Regions from separate parts of the Bacillus sp. 5RYD7K genome, predicted to be linked through region 2. Evidence: a T-box and tRNA genes for the amino acid it is inferred to sense, from the RefSeq annotation. Region 2 holds a T-box; the other holds one or more tRNA genes.
The links. The T-box of region 2 lies ahead of tyrS (tyrosine--tRNA ligase). A T-box ahead of a tRNA ligase gene usually reads a tRNA of that ligase, here a tRNA-Tyr.
Positions count from the first base shown of each region.

Region 1: it has a tRNA-Tyr gene. The T-box ahead of tyrS (tyrosine--tRNA ligase) is inferred to sense a tRNA for this amino acid. The anticodon was not compared.

Region 1 covers NZ_CP191200.1:643,620-653,656, reverse strand. The annotation lists gene murQ (N-acetylmuramic acid 6-phosphate etherase) at 1-499, opposite strand, end outside; gene ACQE26_RS03195 (GNAT family N-acetyltransferase) at 579-1,055, opposite strand; gene ACQE26_RS03190 (2-thiouracil desulfurase family protein) at 1,073-1,525, opposite strand; tRNA gene ACQE26_RS03185 (tRNA-Glu) at 1,706-1,777, shown strand; tRNA gene ACQE26_RS03180 (tRNA-Val) at 1,781-1,856, shown strand; tRNA gene ACQE26_RS03175 (tRNA-Thr) at 1,862-1,934, shown strand; tRNA gene ACQE26_RS03170 (tRNA-Tyr) at 1,953-2,037, shown strand; tRNA gene ACQE26_RS03165 (tRNA-Gln) at 2,042-2,113, shown strand; gene sigW (RNA polymerase sigma factor SigW) at 2,344-2,907, shown strand; gene rsiW (anti-sigma-W factor RsiW) at 2,921-3,538, shown strand; gene cdaA (diadenylate cyclase CdaA) at 3,714-4,535, shown strand; gene cdaR (CdaA regulatory protein CdaR) at 4,528-5,967, shown strand; gene glmM (phosphoglucosamine mutase) at 5,985-7,331, shown strand; gene glmS (glutamine--fructose-6-phosphate transaminase (isomerizing)) at 7,763-9,565, shown strand; gene ACQE26_RS03130 (ABC transporter ATP-binding protein) at 9,985-10,037, shown strand, end outside.
Region 2 covers NZ_CP191200.1:1,937,320-1,947,356, forward strand. The annotation lists gene ACQE26_RS09750 (bifunctional 3-deoxy-7-phosphoheptulonate synthase/chorismate mutase) at 1-376, shown strand, start outside; gene ccpA (catabolite control protein A) at 655-1,659, shown strand; gene motP (flagellar motor protein MotP) at 1,728-2,543, shown strand; gene motS (flagellar motor protein MotS) at 2,533-3,222, shown strand; gene ACQE26_RS09770 (acetoin utilization protein AcuC) at 3,235-4,401, opposite strand; gene ACQE26_RS09775 (acetoin utilization AcuB family protein) at 4,398-5,042, opposite strand; gene ACQE26_RS09780 (GNAT family N-acetyltransferase) at 5,067-5,699, opposite strand; gene acsA (acetate--CoA ligase) at 5,858-7,576, shown strand; T-box leader at 7,632-7,864, shown strand; gene tyrS (tyrosine--tRNA ligase) at 7,915-9,180, shown strand; gene sr7p (small protein SR7P) at 9,300-9,425, shown strand; gene ACQE26_RS09800 (AzlD domain-containing protein) at 9,467-9,790, opposite strand; gene ACQE26_RS09805 (AzlC family ABC transporter permease) at 9,787-10,037, opposite strand, start outside.

The sequences.
Region 1 (10,037 bases), 1.3 Mb from region 2:
CGACGGTTTTGGCGCCGATTGTTTTTGCGTATTTCAGCGCACCGGCCGCATACGGTGTGCGCCCGCTTGCAGCGATGGCAATCACGGTGTCTTCAGCGGTAAGGCCGATCGTTTTGAGATCGAGAGCGCCGGTTTCCTCGCTGTCTTCTATGCCTTCAGCCGCTTGCAAAAAGGCGTCTGCCCCTCCGGCCATCAGACCGATGACGGTGCCGGGACTTACGCTGTATGTAGGCGGGCATTCAACCGCATCAAGTACACCAAGTCTGCCGCTTGTGCCCGCTCCCGCATAAATCAGCCTGCCGTTTCGCCGCAAAGACTGATGGGCAAATTGAACGGCAATTTCAATATCAGGCAGCACCTGCTGAACGGCGTCCGCCACTTTGAAGTCCTCTTGGTTAATGATGCGGAGGATTTCCATCGTGTCTGCTTGATGGATTGAAGCGGTCTGCGGATTTCTTGTTTCTGTGGTCAATCTGTGAATGTTAAGCCGGTCTGTCATGAATGTACCCTCCCAAGTCGTTATTACTTGAAGTATATGGGCTTCTGAATATATGTTTCAAGAAAAAAATCAAACGCTTTCACAAAAAAAGATGCAGAATGTGCTGTTCGCCGATGGGGCCGATCCTGCGACGCCCTTTATCAATAAAACCGGAAGACTGGTACAGGTTCTTTGCGCGATGATTGCGATGGTTCACTGCAAGCACGATTTCGTCACACCAAGGAAAATAATTTGCGGCAAAAGCGGGGAGCTGCAGCATCGCTTGTTTGGCATAACCTTTTTCTTGCTGCCGCGCATCTATGGACAGTGCGCTCAGTAAAATGGCAGACACGCTGTTCGAATATGGAGCTATGGTTTCCTTTGAGGTATGTAAAATGAAAAAACCGACGGGGGTGTCTTCTTTTAAAATGACTGTAGGATAGCGCTCCCGGATGACAAGAGCCTGCGGCAGTACATCCTTCGGGAGAGCTGTGAACATTTTATCTTCTTCACTGAGTACAAACCCGTTCAGGCCGTCTGCATGCTCCGGTTTATAAAAGGATAGGGCTGCAACCATGATATCTACTCTCCTTTTTATAGTTGATCCAGTTCATTTTCTGATAACACGCGGCAGCCTGCCCGTTTTAATAGAGCGGAAGTGATGCCGTCCCCGATTATCTTTTTCCCGGAGAAAGTGCCGTCATAGATGAAGCTGCTGCCGCAGGACGGACTGTTTTCTTTAAGGATGACCGCTGCGGCGCCTATTTCTTTTGCGTATGCTAACGTTTTTTCCGCGCCGTCTATATATAAAGATGTAACGTCTTCACCTGATGCCGTTACGATTCTTGCTGTTCCGTTCAGCACGTCTTCGCCCGTGCCGCCGATGATTTCCGCCGGTTCGCGGGGAGTGGTGAAGCCGCCCAAAAGTTCGGGGCAGACCATAACAGCTTTCTTTTCCTCTACGAGTCTGCGGATTTTTTCCGAGGCGGCGTGGGAGCCGTTATACCTGCATTCGATACCGCCGAGACAAGAGCTGACTAAGATCATCTGTGTCCATTCCCTTCAATATTTTGATACTTTCATCTTAAATGAAATAAGAGAGAAGGGACGAGTTTTTCAGTTAAAAAACGGGTAAAAAAGTTTGAAAATAAAAAAAATAAATTTTCTCTTTACAAAAGGGGTATAACCTGTATATAATAACTTTTGTCAGCTCGACGCGGACATAACGGCCCGTTGGTCAAGCGGTTAAGACACCGCCCTTTCACGGCGGTAACACGGGTTCGAATCCCGTACGGGTCATATGGAGGATTAGCTCAGCTGGGAGAGCATCTGCCTTACAAGCAGAGGGTCGGCGGTTCGAGCCCGTCATCCTCCACCATATTTGCCGGCCTAGCTCAATTGGTAGAGCAACTGACTTGTAATCAGTAGGTTGGGGGTTCAAGTCCTCTGGCCGGCACTGTTTTCCAAAAAATACGGAGGGGTAGCGAAGTGGCTAAACGCGGCGGACTGTAAATCCGCTCCCTCAGGGTTCGGCAGTTCGAATCTGCCCCCCTCCACCATTTTTGGGCTATAGCCAAGCGGTAAGGCAACGGACTTTGACTCCGTCATGCGTTGGTTCGAATCCAGCTAGCCCAGTCTCAGACACCTTTTGTATAAGGGTGTCTTTTTTTATCGGTATTTTTTCTCGAATTCTGATTGTTCATCAGATATACTATTTTTAAGCTGCTGTTAAGGCAGTATATTCTGTATTTTCCATCTACACCCTGCCTGAAATTTGGTAAAATAAATGTAATAAAAAAAATGAAACCTTTTAAAACAATCAACGTATAGATACAGACCGGTGAAGGGCAGAGGTAAGATAAAACATGGAAAACCTGATTAAAAAAAGAATCAAGCAAGTCAAAAAAGGCGATCAAAATGCGTTTGCGGAAATCGTTGACCTTTATAAAGATAAGATTTACCAGCTTTGCTACCGCATGCTCGGCAATGTCCACGAAGCGGAAGATATTGCGCAGGAAGCTTTCATCAGAGCGTATGTCAATATCGACAGTTTCGACATCAACAGAAAGTTTTCAACGTGGCTTTACAGAATTGCGACCAACCTGACCATTGACCGTATCCGCAAGAAAAAGCCTGATTATTATCTGGACGCAGAAGTGGCGGGCGCAGAGGGGCTGACGATGTATTCGCAGATCGCCGCGGACGGGGTTCTCCCTGAAGACGCCGTGTTGTCATTGGAGCTTTCGGACACAATTCAGAAAAAGATTTTAAAGCTGCCTGACAAGTACAGAACGGTTATTGTATTAAAGTATATTGATGAACTCTCTTTAATTGAAATCGGGGAGATTCTGAATATCCCTGTCGGCACCGTCAAGACAAGGATACACAGAGGCAGAGAGGCTCTTAGAAAACAATTAAGGGATCTTTAAGTGGGGTGATGAAATGAGCTGTCCTGAACAGATCGTGCAGCTTATGCATAAGCATCTTGATGGAGATATCCTTCCTGAAGATGAAGACGTATTAAAACAACATTTGCGGTCATGCGGGAATTGCAAACGGCATTTTCATGAAATGGAGAAATCCGTAGCGCTCGTCCGGAGCACATCGCATGTCACAGCCCCTGCTGATTTTACTGCCAAAGTTATGGCGAATCTTCCAAAAGAGAAAAAACGCGCTTCTGTAAAACGATGGATCAAAACTCATCCGATAATTGCAGCCGCGGCGGTTTTTGTGATTTTAATGGGCGGCGGTTTTTTTAACAGCTGGCATAACGACCACAATTTCAGTGTGTCAAAGCAGCCGAACCTTGTCGTGCAGAATCACACGGTCACCGTCCCTGAAGGCGAGACCGTAAAGGGCGATGTCACAGTAAAAAACGGCAAGCTGGTCATTAAAGGGAAAGTCGACGGCGACGTGACCGTGGTTAACGGAGAAAAATACATGGCCTCAGCCGGACAAGTCACCGGGCAGATTGAAGAAATTAACGAATTGTTTGACTGGGTCTGGTACGAACTGAAAACAGCGGGTCAGGGCGTCGTGAGTGCTTTAGACTCCGATTAAAGATGAGTAAAGCGTATAATCGCTTTACTCTTTTTTTACGCAGCACCGCGCTGGCTGATTTCACTTGATAAATCAAAATGTGGTATAATGAGCACGCTATATGATGTACATATTGCTCATGCAGCACAATTCATAACAAAAAAACGAAATGACTGAATTCTTGGAGGACGAGGAAATGGCTTTTGAGGACATCCCATTTTTGCAATACCTCGGCAATGCCGTTGATATTCTCCTTGTTTGGTATGTGATATATAAATTAATCATGGTCATACGCGGAACGAAAGCGGTTCAGCTTTTAAAAGGAATCGTCGTCATCGTGTTGGTCCGGATGGCCAGTTCATATTTGGGACTCAGTACGCTTCAGTGGCTGATGGACCAAGCGATAACATGGGGATTTTTAGCGATCATTATTATATTCCAGCCTGAGCTGAGACGGGCGCTTGAACAGCTCGGACGGGGCCGGTTCTTTTCAAGGAGCGGCACCCCCGTGGAGGAAGCGCAGCATAAGACAATTGAAGCGATTACAAAATCAATCAGCTACATGGCGAAACGCCGCATCGGCGCCCTCATCGCCATTGAGCGCGACACGGGAATGGGCGATTATATTGAGACGGGCATCCTGCTTAATGCGCAGGTCAGCTCGGAGCTTTTGATTAATATCTTCATTCCGAATACGCCGCTGCACGATGGAGCGGTCATTATGAAAAATAACGAGATCGCGGCGGCTGCCTGTTATCTGCCGCTTTCTGAAAGCCCGTTTATTTCAAAGGAGCTGGGGACGCGGCACAGAGCGGCTGTCGGCATCAGTGAAGTGACGGACAGCTTAACCATTATCGTATCTGAAGAGACGGGCGCCATCAGCGTGGCCAAAAACGGAGACCTTCACAGAGAATTGACGGAAGAAGCACTGAAAGAAATGCTTGAAGCTGAGTTTAAGAAAAACGCCAGAGATACTTCTTCTAACCGCTGGTACTGGAGGGGCAAGAAAAATGGATAAATTCTTAAACAACCGCTGGGCTGTAAAGATCATTGCATTGCTCTTTGCGCTCCTGCTTTATGTTGCGGTTAACAACAACCAGGCGCCGACTCCGAAAAAGCCGGGGGAATCCTTTTTTCCGACATCAACGACTGACGAGGCTACGCTTACTGATATTCCTGTAAAAGCATATTATGATGAAGCGAATTACGTGGTCACCGGCGTGCCTCAGACCGTAAATGTCACGATTAAAGGATCGACAAGCGCGGTGAAAAAGGCGAGACAGACGAAGAATTTTGAGATATACGCCGATATGAACAAGCTGAAGACCGGGACTCATAAGGTCGAATTGAAGGCGAAAAATGTATCGGACGGACTGACGATATCCATTAACCCGTCAGTCACGACGGTTACGATTCAGGAAAAAACGGCTGAGAGTTTTCCGGTTGAAGTTGAATACTACAATAAAAGCAAAATGAAAAAGGGGTATACGCCCCAGCAGCCGATCATCAGCCCGAAAAACGTACAGATTACGGGTTCGAAAAATGTGATTGACAACATTTCGCTTGTCAAAGCATCCGTGAACCTTGAAAATGCAAATGAAACCATTGATAAGGAAGTGAAGGTGACCGTCTATGACAAAGACGGCAACGCACTTCCTGTTGATGTTGAACCGTCAGTCATCAAAGTGACGGTTCCCGTGGCCAGTCCGAGCAAAAAGCTCCCTTTCAAAATCGAAAGGAAGGGAAGTCTTCCTGACGGGGTGAGCATTGCAAGCATTGACTCGAATCCGAGTGAGGTGACGGTTTACGGCCCGCAGGACGTACTGGATTCACTTGAGTTTATCGACGGCGTATCTCTTGATTTAGGCAAAATTGATAAAGATACGGATATAGATGCCGACATCCCGCTTCCTAAGGGTGTGACAAAGGTGTCACCGGGGAAAATTACGCTTCATGTTAAGGTGGACAGTGAAGACAAAAAGGATTTTGACAATGTTGCAATCAAGACGGTCGGATTGGGAGGCTCGCAGCAGATTGAGTTTCTCGACCCAGAATCGCGGGCGATAAATATTACGGCCAAAGGCTCTCCGGCCAACATTAAGGCGCTGAAAAAGTCGGACATTGAACTGTACGCCAATGTCTCAGACTTAGAGGACGGAGTGCATTCTGTAAAGCTTGCAGTAAACGGACCGCAAAACATCACATGGTCCCTGTCCAAAGACACGGCTAAAATCAAGCTGACTTCTAAGAAAAACACAAGTTCAAATAAAAATAACGGCGGCTCCGCCGATTCCGGCAATAATGACGGCACAAGCGGAGACGCAGACAAAGACAAGAACAAGAACCGGGAAGACGACACTGACAGCGATCAGAATAAAAGTCAAAACCAGGATCAAAATCAAGACCAGGATGAAGGCGGATCAAGCGCTGATTCATCTTCAACAGAATGAAAAAGGAGCGATACAAAATGGGCAAGTATTTTGGAACAGATGGTGTAAGAGGTGTTGCCAACAGCGAGCTTACGCCAGAGCTGGCCTTTAAAGTGGGGCGTTTTGGCGGTTATGTCCTGACCAAAGATAAACAGCGCCCGAAAGTGCTGATCGGCCGTGATACACGCATCTCCGGACATATGCTGGAGGGAGCCCTTGTCGCCGGACTTTTATCGATCGGAGCTGAAGTGATGCGCCTCGGCGTCATTTCTACACCGGGGGTATCCTATTTAACGAAAGCCATGGATGCTGAGGCGGGCGTCATGATTTCCGCTTCTCACAATCCCGTACAGGATAACGGAATTAAATTTTTCGGAGGAGACGGCTTTAAGCTTTCTGATGAGCAGGAGGCCGAGATTGAACGTCTCATGGATGAACCGGAAGATAAGCTGCCGAGACCGACAGGCGCGGATCTCGGGCTTGTGAACGATTATTTCGAAGGTGTTCAAAAATATCTGCAATTTTTAAAGCAGACGGCCGACGAAGATTTCACGGGTATTCATGTAGCGCTTGACTGCGCCCATGGTGCGACATCTTCCATTGCGACTCACCTTTTTGCCGATCTTGATGCTGACGTGTCTACAATGGGAACGTCTCCGAACGGATTAAATATCAATGACGGCGTCGGTTCTACACATCCGGAAGCGCTGAGTGCTTTCGTCAAAGAAAAAAACGCCGACATCGGCCTTGCATTTGACGGCGACGGTGACCGCCTCATTGCCGTTGATGAAAAAGGAAACATTGTCGACGGCGATCAGATCATGTACATATGCGCGAAGTATTTGAAATCAGAGGGCCGTCTCAAAGATGATACCGTCGTATCAACCGTGATGAGCAATCTCGGTTTCTACAAAGCGCTTGAAAAAGAAGAAATCAAAAGCGTTCAAACGGCAGTCGGAGACCGCTATGTCGTAGAAGCGATGAAAAAAGACGGCTACAATGTCGGCGGCGAGCAGTCAGGGCACCTTATTTTCCTTGATTACAACACTACCGGTGACGGTCTTTTGTCCGCGATCATGCTTGTGAATACGCTGAAGGCGTCCGGCAAAACCCTTTCAGAGCTTGCGGCTGAAATGAAAAAATTCCCGCAGCTTTTAGTAAATGTGAAAGTGACGGATAAATATAAGGTGGAAGAAAACGCTAAGGTGAAGGCCGTTATTTCTGAAGTGGAAAAAGAAATGAACGGAGACGGCCGGATATTAGTGCGTCCGTCAGGCACCGAGCCGCTCGTCCGCGTGATGGCGGAAGCGAGAACAAAAGAGCTTTGTGACGAATATGTCACAAAAATCGTGGATGTCGTGCGGACAGAAATGGGAGCGGAGTAACGAAGTTTATAAACAGAGAGCGAACAAGACAAGTGCGACCAGCATAATATGATAGTAAACATGATGCCGGGGCGGCAAAAAATAATTGACCGTCCTTGGCACATGCTGTAAAATCAAGCTTGTCCGGCCTTTGTTTTTCACTTGCAGGGAAGGCGGAATTGTTTGCATCTTTTATAATTACAGCGCCCGAACTAAGCGCCCGAAAAACGGCTTAGTTGACGAGGATGGAGGTTATCGAATTTTCGGCGGATGCCTCCCGGCTGATTCATTTAGATCACAGCCGTAAGGATTTCTTCAAACCGGAGGGGCGACTCTCCGAACAAAGGGAAATCACATGATCTTCCAAAAAAACATGTGGGAGGGGACGATTGAAAGTCCCCTTGTAATTCGGCTTTCTTCGTCTCCTTTTACACCTTTAGGAGGAAGAAAAAATGTGTGGAATTGTAGGTTATATCGGTCAGCTTGATGCGAAAGAGATTTTGTTAAAAGGATTAGAGAAGCTTGAGTACCGCGGCTATGACTCTGCCGGTATCGCTGTGGCGAACGAGCAGGGCGTGCATGTGTACAAAGAGAAAGGCCGCATCGCCGACCTTCGTGAAGTGGTGGACCCCGCGGTTGAATCTCAAGCGGGAATCGGCCATACACGCTGGGCGACTCACGGCGAACCAAGCTTCCTGAACGCTCACCCGCATCAAAGCGCACTCGGCCGCTTTACACTTGTTCACAATGGTGTGATCGAGAACTATGTTCAGCTGAAGCGCGAATATCTTGAAAACGTTGAACTGAAAAGCGACACGGACACTGAAGTCATCGTTCAAATGATCGAGCAATTTGTGGCGGGAGGTCTTAATACAGAAGAAGCGTTCCGAAAAACACTCACTCTGTTAAAAGGCTCTTACGCGATTGCATTATTTGACGGCGAAAACACAGACACCATTTTCGTTGCAAAAAACAAAAGCCCTCTGTTAATCGGTCTTGGAGATACGTTTAACGTCGTGGCATCTGATGCGATGGCTATGCTTCAAGTAACGAATGAATACGTTGAGCTTTTGGATAAAGAAATGGTGATCGTGACAAAAGACGAAACCGTGATTAAAAACCTTGACGGTGAAGTCATGACACGTGCGTCTTATATCGCTGAGCTTGACGCCAGTGATATCGAAAAAGGCACATACCCTCACTACATGTTAAAAGAAACGGATGAGCAGCCGCTTGTTATGCGCAAAATCATCCAAATGTATCAGGACGAAAATGGCAGACTGGCTGTGGCCGGCGATGTCGCTGACGCCGTGGCGGAAGCGGACCGCATTTATATCGTGGCTTGCGGAACGAGCTACCATGCCGGTCTTGTCGGGAAACAATATATTGAAATGTGGGCAAACGTCCCGGTTGAAGTGCATGTAGCGAGTGAATTCTCTTACAACATGCCGCTTCTGTCTAAGAAACCGCTCTTTATCTTCCTTTCTCAAAGCGGAGAAACAGCGGACAGCCGCGCCGTGCTTGTTCAAGTCAAAGCGCTGGGCCACAAAGCGCTGACAATTACAAACGTTCCGGGATCCACGCTTTCCCGTGAAGCGGATTACACATTGCTTCTCCATGCAGGCCCTGAAATCGCGGTTGCATCAACAAAAGCGTATACGGCTCAGATTGCCGTGCTTGCGATCCTTGCATCAGTTGCGGCAGAACGCAACGGCGTTGATATCGGCTTTGATTTAGTCAAAGAATTAGGTATCGCGGCAAATGCCATGGAAGCTCTCTGCGACCAGAAGGACGAAATGGAAATGATCGCGCGTGAGTACCTGACTGTTTCAAGAAACGCTTTCTTCATCGGCCGCGGCCTCGACTACTTCGTATGTGTCGAAGGCGCCCTGAAGCTGAAAGAGATTTCTTACATTCAGGCGGAAGGCTTCGCCGGCGGCGAGCTGAAGCACGGAACAATCGCCCTGATCGAAGAAGGAACACCGGTCTTTGCACTGGCGACACAAGAACACGTCAACCTGAGCATCCGCGGAAACGTGAAGGAAGTCGCAGCCCGCGGCGCCAACACTTGCATCATCTCGCTGAAAGGCTTAGAAGACGCAGACGACAGATTCATCCTGCCGGAAGTCAACCCTGCACTTGCTCCGCTGGTTTCTGTTGTACCATTGCAGCTGATTGCTTACTACGCTGCACTGCACCGCGGCTGTGACGTTGATAAACCGCGCAACCTTGCGAAGAGTGTGACTGTGGAATAATATATTTAACCCCTTTGGTTATTAGCCAGAGGGGTTTTTTAATGCGGAAATGAGAAATCCATACTCTTTGCGATTTTAAGGAAATCCCCGTTTATATATTGAAAAGGAATAACACCTGTTTTATAATACGAGATGCATTTCAGTTAACATCCATAAATGTAATCATTAGTAAATCGTTTTGTGTATGCCTCATCGGAAAGTCATCACCTCCAGCAATTTTTCATCATGAATATCCATTATATAAACGTAATCAATCGATTGCACTTCCACATTATGCTTAAGACTTTAAAATCTCTTTTGTGTTTGCCGACTCTTGCTTCATTATGAATTCCTCGACCAGATATAAAAATCACAATATTTTTGCAATAATCCGGTTCAATTCTTAAAAAAGTCCTGACAACAGTGATAGGAGTGGAATGATGTCAAATCTTTTAGAAGTCAGAAACCTCAGCAAATCTTTTGGTCATAAAGC
Region 2 (10,037 bases):
TGCCGCAACGATTTCAGAGTTCATCAATGCAGCTGAATACATCATGTCACAAGGAAACGACCAAATCATTCTTTGTGAGCGCGGAATCAGAACGTACGAAACAGCAACGAGAAACACGCTTGACATTTCTGCCGTGCCGATTTTGAAACAGGAAACTCACTTGCCGGTGTTTGTTGACGTCACACATTCAACAGGCCGCCGTGATCTCCTGCTTCCGACAGCAAAAGCTGCGCTTGCGATCGGCGCTGACGGCGTGATGGCCGAAGTTCACCCTGATCCTTCCGTTGCCCTTTCAGACTCTGCGCAGCAGATGGATATACCTGAATTCGAGAAATGGCTGAACGAATTAAAGCCGATGGTGAAAGTAAAAGCATAATAAAGTGTTCCGTTCTTTAAGGGCCGCCTCGTGCGGCCCTTTTTCGTTTCTTCATTTTATTTAATTATAAAATGGAAGTGAACGTTTTCATCACTGGGAAAAACGTGTATAATTTCATGAGAAGTATTTAAATTTGATGAATAATGAAAAATAATGTACACTACTGACTTACGCTTACAACCATAAACGACAGAATGCGAAAACGCACGACATTTCTTTACATAAAGTGTTTATGCTATAGATAAGGATAAGTGTATCCAGTAAAAGGAGTGGTTTCAGTGAGCAACATTACGATATACGACGTGGCCAGAGAAGCAAATGTCAGCATGGCGACTGTTTCCCGCGTCGTAAACGGCAATCCGAATGTAAAACCGACGACCAGAAAAAAAGTATTGGAAGCCATTGACCGGCTCGGCTACCGCCCGAACGCGGTGGCAAGAGGACTGGCAAGCAAAAAAACGACAACGGTCGGCGTCATCATCCCTGATATCTCAAGCATTTTCTACTCGGAACTTGCCCGGGGAATTGAAGATATCGCGACGATGTACAAATATAATATTATTTTAAGCAACTCGGACCAAAACCTCGAGAAGGAACTGCACCTGTTAAACACGATGCTCGGCAAACAAGTGGACGGTATCGTATTTATGGGCGGAAACATTACGGACGAGCATGTCGAAGAATTTAAGCGCTCTCCTGTGCCGATCGTATTGGCGGCATCAGTGGAAGAACAGGGTGAGACGCCTTCTGTCGCCATTGATTATGAACAGGCGATTTATGATGCCGTTAAGCTTTTCATTGAGAAAGGGCATCGCGACATCGCATTTGTCTCCGGACCGATGGCAGAGCCGATCAACCGCTCGAAAAAACTGCAAGGGTACAGACGGGCGCTTGAAGAAGCGGGCATCCCGTTTAATGAGCAGTTCGTAGCGGAAGGCGATTACACCTATGATTCCGGAATGGAGGCGCTTCAAAGCTTAATGGGCCTTGAGCGGAAGCCGACGGCAATCCTTTCTGCAACGGATGAAATGGCGCTCGGCATTATTCATGCGGCTCAGGATCAAGGTCTGTCGATTCCTGACGATCTTGATATTATCGGTTTTGACAATACGAGATTGAGCTTGATGGTCCGCCCTCAGCTTTCCACAGTCGTGCAGCCTACTTACGATATCGGAGCCGTGGCGATGAGGCTTTTGACAAAACTGATGAACAAAGAGCCGGTTGAAGAGCATATCGTTGAGCTGCCTCACCGCATCGAATTAAGACAATCAACAAAGTCATAAAAAAACGGAAAAGCAAGCTTCACTCTGAGGAGTGGAATCTTGCTTTTTTACTTGAGTAAGGAGAAGATATGAAACGTTTTGATTATCTGACACCCGTTGGATTTATGTTAGGATGTATTATTGTCGCAATCGGAATTCTCTCAGGAACGGGACTTACGGGAATCAGTTCATTTTTAGATCTGACTTCTTTTTTAATCGTCACAGGCGGCCTTGCCGCGGCGGTCTTTATCAGCTTTCCGCCTCGGGATTTAAAGAAAACCCCTTCTGTTTTAAAACAGGTATTTTCCCGTCAGGATGATAATGTGAAGGACCTTGTCAGAGTATTCGTCAGCCTTGCGGAGCAGGCGCGAAGACAGGGGCTGCTGTCTCTGGAGGACCGGGCGCGCGAGATTAAGGATCCGTTTTTGAAAAAAGGGCTTTTGCTTGCGATTGACGGCTGGGACGAAGAAACGATCCGGCTGGTGATGGATTCTGAGATCGCCGCGATGGAAGAACGACACAGAAAAGGAAGGCGCGTTTTTGAAAAAGCCGGTGATTTCGCGCCCGCCTGGGGAATGATCGGGACGCTTGTCGGACTCGTGCTCATGCTTAAAAATTTAAATGATCCGCATACCCTCGGGCCGAACATGGCTGTTGCGCTATTGACGACGCTGTACGGCGCGCTGCTTGCCAATCTCGTGTTTATCCCTATCGCGGCAAAGCTTGAAGAAAAAACGGAAAGTGAAATTTTCATCAAACAGGTTATGATCGAAGGGGTTGTCGGCATCCAATCGGGAAAAAATCCCCGCAACCTCGAAAGTCAGCTCGTCGTTTTCAGCTCAAGAGAAGACTGGCGTAAAGAGCAGCCTGCGAACAAGAAAAAGGGCGCTGTCCATGAAGCTTAGAAGAGAGCGTTTTGAAAGAAGAAACAAACCGGAACATTCCGGCGGTTCACCAAGATGGATGGTGACGTTTGCTGACTTGATCACGCTCATTCTCGTGTTCTTTATATTGCTTTTTTCGATGTCGCAAATAGACGCGGAAAAATTTCAATCAGCCGTTTCATCGATTCATACAGATGGCAGCGGGGGTGAACCGGTGTCATCAGACAAGGCAAACGAAAATAAAGAACAGGATTTGCTGCTGCAGAACGTGAAAACATACATAAAATCGCACCATTTGAGTTCCAAATTAACGGCGAAGCGCGATGAGCGCGGAGTGGTTCTTGTGCTGCAGGAGGCCGTTCTGTTTCAGACAGGAAAAGCGGATGTGCTGAAAAACGCCGAACCAGTCCTGCATCAGATCGCAGTGCTTTTGAAAACAATTCCGAATGACATTCAGGTGGAAGGCCATACGGACAGCCGCCGGATTTCCACCTATCAATTCCCGTCGAACTGGGAGCTGTCGTCTGCAAGAGCGGCGAGTGTGATCCGGTATTTTACCGCGAAAGAAGACTTTTCCGCCAAACGGTTTATTTCAGTCGGATACGCGGATACAAAACCTGTGAAGGACAACAAAAGCCCCGGTCATATGAATGAAAACCGCCGTGTGGAAATTGTCATAAAAAAAACGACCTCTTCGTAAGGGTCGTTTTTTTTATTTTGTTTTATACCGCTGTTCAGACCGGATGGCAAAAAGCGCTTTTTCCACGGTTTGGGCGTTTTTTTCTGATATTTCTTCTTTTCGGGGAATCGGAGGATATAATTGTTCAGGGTCACTCCAAAACGCGGGCAGGGTATAGGGCGAGTGTTTCTGCCATTTATGAATCCACTTCTGCGGTATGCGCTCCCCGGGATCAATCCCTTTCATCTCAAGCCATATACGGCTCCATGCTCTAGGAACCACTCGCCAAATATCGTATCCGCCTCCGCCGACCGCGATCCATCTGCCGCTGCAATGTTGATGGGCTAATGAGTGAGCAAGCCGGGGAATCTCCTGATAGATGGAGATGGTAGTGGACAGGTGTGTCAATGGGTCGTAATAATGGGCGTCCGCTCCGTTCTGTGTCAGGATTACATCCGGCTTAAAAAAAGCCGCGATTTCTGAAGCGGCCGTTTTGTAAGCGTGAAGAAAGGAATCGTCCTCTGTGAAAGCGTCCAGCGGAATGTTAAAAGAATAGCCGTAGCCTTGCCCGCTTCCTTTTTCCAGCACTTGTCCCGTCCCGGGAAATAAATAACGCCCGGTTTCGTGAAATGAAACTGTGCAGACATCTGACCTGTCGTAAAACATAAATTGAACGCCGTCGCCGTGATGAGCGTCGGTATCAATGTATAACACCTTTGCTCCGTAGTTTTTCTGAATGTATTGGATGGCCACGGCGCTGTCATTATAAATACAAAAGCCCGATGCCCTGCCGCGGAAGCCGTGGTGAAGGCCCCCGCCTAAATTGCAGGCATGCCTCGCCTGTCCCGTCATGACATAATCTGCCGCTGTTAAAGTGCCGCCCACCAGAAGCGACGCGGCTTCATGCATGCCGGCAAAAACAGGGGTGTCTTCCGTTCCGAGCCCGTAGCTTTCTCCTTCTGCGGCAGGAAGCCGGCCCGCCCCCGCTAGTTCAACCGCCTGTATGTAATCCTCTGTATGAACGAGTGCCAGCTCTTCTTTAGAAGCCATGCGCGGAGCGGCGATATCTCCCTCTTCAAACGCGTCCGCCGCCTGAAGCAGCTCGTATGTCAAAAGCACGCGCTGCTGATTAAACGGGTGATCCTGGTGAAATTGATACGTCTGATAAGAAGGCGAGTAAACAAAAACGCTGTCTCTCATGACTGATCCCTCAATTGTTTCGGCCACAAGACATTGTACCCGGCTTCATGAACGCTGCGGATAAAAGGGAGCGGATTCATCGTCTTCACCCGGAAGACGAGTATATTTGTCCCGGCGGAATCATGGGGATAGACGAGCACGCTCAAGATTTGCAGCTGAAGATCGCGGCACATACAGCTGAGATCAGCAAGGCTTTTGGTCATATCCGTCACCAGAATTTCCACCTGTGATCCCGGCTGGGCTGCGCCTGTCAGGCTGACAAAGGTCCGGAGTACATCGGTTTTGGTTAAAATGCCCGTCAGCTTATGATTTACCGTAATCGGCAGACATCCGATGCCATGCTCATAGAAAGAAGCCGATATTTCCTCTACGAAATCAAGCGGATGGGCGCAGATGACATTCCGTTTCATAATGGTTTCCACTTTGTTTGTCAGAAACGCGACGCGGTCTTCTTGTTCAAAGCTGCCCGGGCCCGCCTGTTTAATGTCTCTGTCTGTGACGATGCCGGCAACGTGCAGTTCTTCGTCGATGACAGGGAGATGGCGGATATGATATGCCTTCATTTTATGTACGGCTGTTTCTATGGAGTCGTTTTTTGTGACGGTGATGACGTCCCGTTTCATGATTTGTTCTGCAATCATCTTTTTATCCCCTTTGTATGTCAGTCAATACATAAATCGCTGATAAAAACGAAGTCTGTCGAACTGTTCAATTGACTCCTGACTGACGTGCCTGCCGATGCGGGCCATCAGACAATTGGCCGGATGAGAGCTGATTTCCGGTTCATCCGTTGCAAACCAGACAAGACCTCCGGCATTCATCATCTTTTCCATGATCTTTCTGTACTCCCACACGTCTTTTTTCATCCCTTTTAAATCCCAATGCCAGTAATATTCTGTCGTCATGATGATGTACCGTTCCATCTGTTCATCCATCATGCTGACAGTCAGCAAAGTTTTTCCGACAGAACAGCCTCTGTAGCCGGGAGCGACCTCGATCGCCCCGAGTTCAAGGAGATCTTCCATATTTCCGTCAGACCACCGTTCAAGCGGATCAGGATATAAATACGTCACATAGCCGATAATCGTCTCTCCGTCCCTGGCGATGATGATCCGCCCTTCGGGAAGCCCGGCTATTTCGACTAACGCTTTGTGCTGTTCATGAGGAAGGCGAAAGGCTGTCAGGCCTTCATGAAACTCATACTGTGCTAAGTCCTCTGGAGGAACGGGCCCTTCTACCAAAAGAGGGCCGGCTGCTGTCTGAATAGATGAAGAATGGTACGTTTTATGATGTTTCACTGATTCACCGCCTGTCGGTTCTTAATAAAAACACATCTCCTTTAAGCATAACAAAATATAAAGCGTTTTCAATAGTACGGCAATTTATATTTTAAAAATTGAGAAAACTGTGAACATCTACTATAATTAGTCTATAGATAAGCAAAGGGGGATGTTGCATGAATTTGAAAACGTTGCCAGCGGAAAAGGGGAATTATCATCTGCAAAATTATGAGGAAACATACCGCAGCTTCGATTGGAAAGAAGTCGAGACGGAGTTTTCCTGGCATCAGACCGGAAAGCTGAATGCCGCGTACGAAGCGATTGACCGTCATGCCGAATCATTTCGCAAAAACAAAGTAGCGCTGTATTACAAGGACGCAAACCGGGAAGAAAAATACACGTTTAAAGAAATGATGGAGGAATCGAACCGGGCGGGAAATGTGCTGAGACGATATGGAAACGTAGAAAAAGGGGACCGCGTTTTCATTTTCATGCCGCGTTCGCCGGAGCTTTATTTTATCATGCTCGGCGCAATTAAAATCGGTGCGATTGCCGGTCCTTTATTTGAAGCGTTTATGGAAGGCGCCGTGAAAGACCGCCTGTTGAACAGCCAGGCCAAGGTTGTCGTAACAACACCTGAACTGGCTGAACGGATTCCGGCGGACAGCCTGCCCGACCTGGAGCATATCTTCATTGTCGGCGGCAGCAAAGAAGCCGGAGATAAAATCATTCATTATGATAAAGCGGCTGAAGGAGAAAGCACGAGACTTGATATTGAATGGATGGACAGAAGAGACGGCTACCTGCTTCACTATACATCAGGATCAACAGGAACGCCTAAAGGCGTGCTTCACGTTCATGAAGCCATGATTCAGCAATACCAGACCGGCAAGTGGGTGCTTGATCTTAAAGAGGACGATATATATTGGTGCACGGCGGACCCGGGCTGGGTGACCGGGACGGTGTACGGGATTTTTGCGCCGTGGCTGAACGGAGCGGCGAATGTGATCGTCGGCGGCAGATTCAGTCCGGAAAACTGGTACGGCACGATTGAAAAGCTCGGTGTCAGCGTCTGGTACAGCGCTCCGACGGCTTTCAGAATGCTTATGGGCGCCGGAGATGAAATGGCGTCCAAATTTGATCTTACTTCACTTCGTCACGTCCTGAGTGTCGGAGAACCTTTAAACCCGGAGGTCATTAAGTGGGGACATAAAGTATTCGGCAAGCGCATCCACGATACGTGGTGGATGACGGAAACAGGCGGGCAGCTTATCTGCAATTATCCGTGCATGGAGATCAAGCCGGGTTCAATGGGGAAACCGATTCCGGGAGTGGAAGCGGCGATCGTTGACAACCAAGGGAATGAGCTTCCGCCGTACCGAATGGGGAACCTCGCCATTAAAAAGGGCTGGCCGTCCATGATGGATTCCATTTGGAATAACAAAGAAAAATATGAATCTTATTTCATGCCGGGCGGCTGGTATGTTTCCGGAGATTCAGCTTATATGGATGAAGACGGTTATTTTTGGTTCCAAGGCAGAGTCGATGATGTCATCATGACATCCGGCGAGCGCGTCGGCCCGTTTGAAGTCGAAAGCAAACTTGTGGAACATCCGGCGATTGCCGAAGCCGGTGTTATCGGAAAGCCGGACCCTGTCCGGGGAGAAATTATTAAAGCATTTATCGCGCTTAGAGAAGGGCATGAGCCATCCGATCAGCTGAAGGAGGACATTCGCCTTTTTGTAAAACAAGGGCTGGCCGCCCATGCCGCACCGCGGGAAATTGAATTCAAAGATAAACTTCCAAAAACACGGAGCGGAAAAATCATGAGACGTGTGCTGAAGGCGTGGGAGCTCAACCTGCCGGCAGGCGATCTGTCCACAATGGAAGATTAAAGAGACGGCGTTGACATCACATCTTATTTATGTTAAAAATGAGTAAGCTTCATACGAAAAGGTTTTGATTGAGACAAGTAGGATATCTGATTGTTCCAGAGAGCTGATGGCCGGTGAAAATCAGCACATAGGATATGCCGAATACACTCATGAACCGCTTTTGCGAACAAAGCCCTTCCAAGGCTTTCAGTAGTGGAAGAACGGACACGGTCCGTTATCAAAAAGAGTGATAAAAGCTTTTTTATGCTTTTATTAGTAGGGTGGTACCGCGATTATATCGTCCCTTCGTTTTAAACGAAGGGGCGTTTTTTATTTCCATAAACAAAGGAGCAGACAAAATGACTAATTTATTAGAAGATTTATCATTCCGCGGCTTAATCCAGCAAATGACGGATGAAGAAGGACTGAATAAACAGCTGAACGAAGAAAAAATCCGTTTATACTCAGGGTTCGACCCGACGGCGGACAGCCTGCACATCGGTCACCTTCTGCCGATATTGACACTGCGCCGTTTCCAGCTTGCAGGCCACCATCCGATTGCGCTTGTAGGCGGAGCGACGGGGCTGATCGGCGATCCGAGCGGTAAAAAAGCGGAGCGTACGTTAAATACTCAGGATATCGTTGTCGAATGGTCGCAAAAAATTAAAAATCAGCTTTCCCGATTTTTAGATTTCGATGCAGGAGAAAACCCAGCCGTCATAGTGAACAACTTTGACTGGATCGGAAAAATGAGCATCATTGATTTTCTCCGCGACGTCGGAAAGAACTTCGGAATCAACTACATGCTTGCGAAAGATACTGTAAGCTCGAGAATTGAAACCGGAATTTCTTACACGGAATTCAGCTACATGATCCTGCAATCCTACGATTTTCTGAATCTGTACAGAGAAAAGAACTGCAAACTCCAAATCGGAGGCAGTGACCAGTGGGGCAACATCACGGCAGGTCTTGAACTGATCAGAAAATCGGAGGAAGAAGGGGCGAAAGCGTTCGGTCTTACCATTCCGCTCGTCACAAAAGCTGACGGCACGAAATTCGGCAAAACAGAAGGCGGCGCGATTTGGCTTGATAAAGAAAAAACATCGCCGTATGAATTCTACCAATTCTGGATCAATACAGATGACCGTGATGTCGTCAAATATTTAAAATACTTTACTTTCTTATCAAAAGAGGAAATTGAAACTTATGCTGAAAAAGCCGAGACGGCTCCAGAGAAAAGGGAAGCGCAGAAACGCCTTGCTGAAGAAGTGACTGTACTTGTACACGGCCGTGAAGCGTTTGAGCAGGCCGTTCATATTTCTCAGGCGCTGTTCAGCGGCAATATTAAAGAGCTTTCCGCTCAAGACGTCAAGGTAGGTTTTAAAGACGTGCCTTCACTTGAAAAAGACCGCTCTGAAAAACTGTCTTTAGTAGACGTGCTTGTGGAATCTAAGTTGTCGCCTTCAAAACGGCAGGCCCGCGAAGACATTCAAAACGGGGCTGTTTACATTAACGGAGAGCGCCAGACGGAGATCGGTCATCTGCTGACGGCGGAAGACCGCATCGAAGATCAATTTACCGTACTGCGCCGCGGAAAGAAAAAATACTTCTTGATCACATACTGAAAATAAAGAGCAGTCCGGCCGCTCAATGCGGCAGGCTGCTTTTTTATGTTTTACGAATACTGCACCGGGAAATGAGTACAGTACGTAGTATAAGAAAAACAGGGAAGGGGCGCTGCGCCGTGAATTTCATGTTTACCATTGCGAAAGAAAGATTGCAGCGGGATCATTGGGAACAGCAGCAAAGCATGAACGCCGAAGTCAAAGCCGAAGAAACTGAGGCGGAAGAAGAAAATTCGACCTCATAAAACAAAAGCCTCCATCCCTTGGGAATGGAGGCTTTTGTTTGTCACCATATCAGTCTGACGGCGGCCATCAGCACGACGCCTGTAATGACCGTGATGGATAAGCTTTTCGTCCGCATCGCGCAAAGCAATGTCGGGATGAGGACGATCATTGCTTTCCAATCAAAGGTCAAAGTGCTGTTTGTTTTTACGATCATGCTTTCCGTTACCAAGGCGGTCAAAATGCAAAGCGGAATAAAGGAGAGCCATTTTAAAGCCAATTCCGGCATCTGAATGTTCCGGACAAATATAAACGGAACAATGCGCGGCACAAGCGTAACAATCATGCAGCCGAGTATAATCCAGATCATTTGCGTGCTGATGCTCATTTGTCCGTCACCACCCCGATTGTTGCCACAATTACGGTTGAGACGATGACCGCGATGTGTGACGGGACGAAATACGATAACAAGATCATAAAAATGATCATATAGACAATAAGGGAGAGGCTGTGTTTCAGCTTTTCCGACGCGGACGACTGCAATTGCAGCACCAAAAGCGCCGCAAACATAGCGGGCAAAGCAAAGTCCAGACCGAGAGCGTAAGGATCAGATATCCATTGTCCGAGAAGCCCGC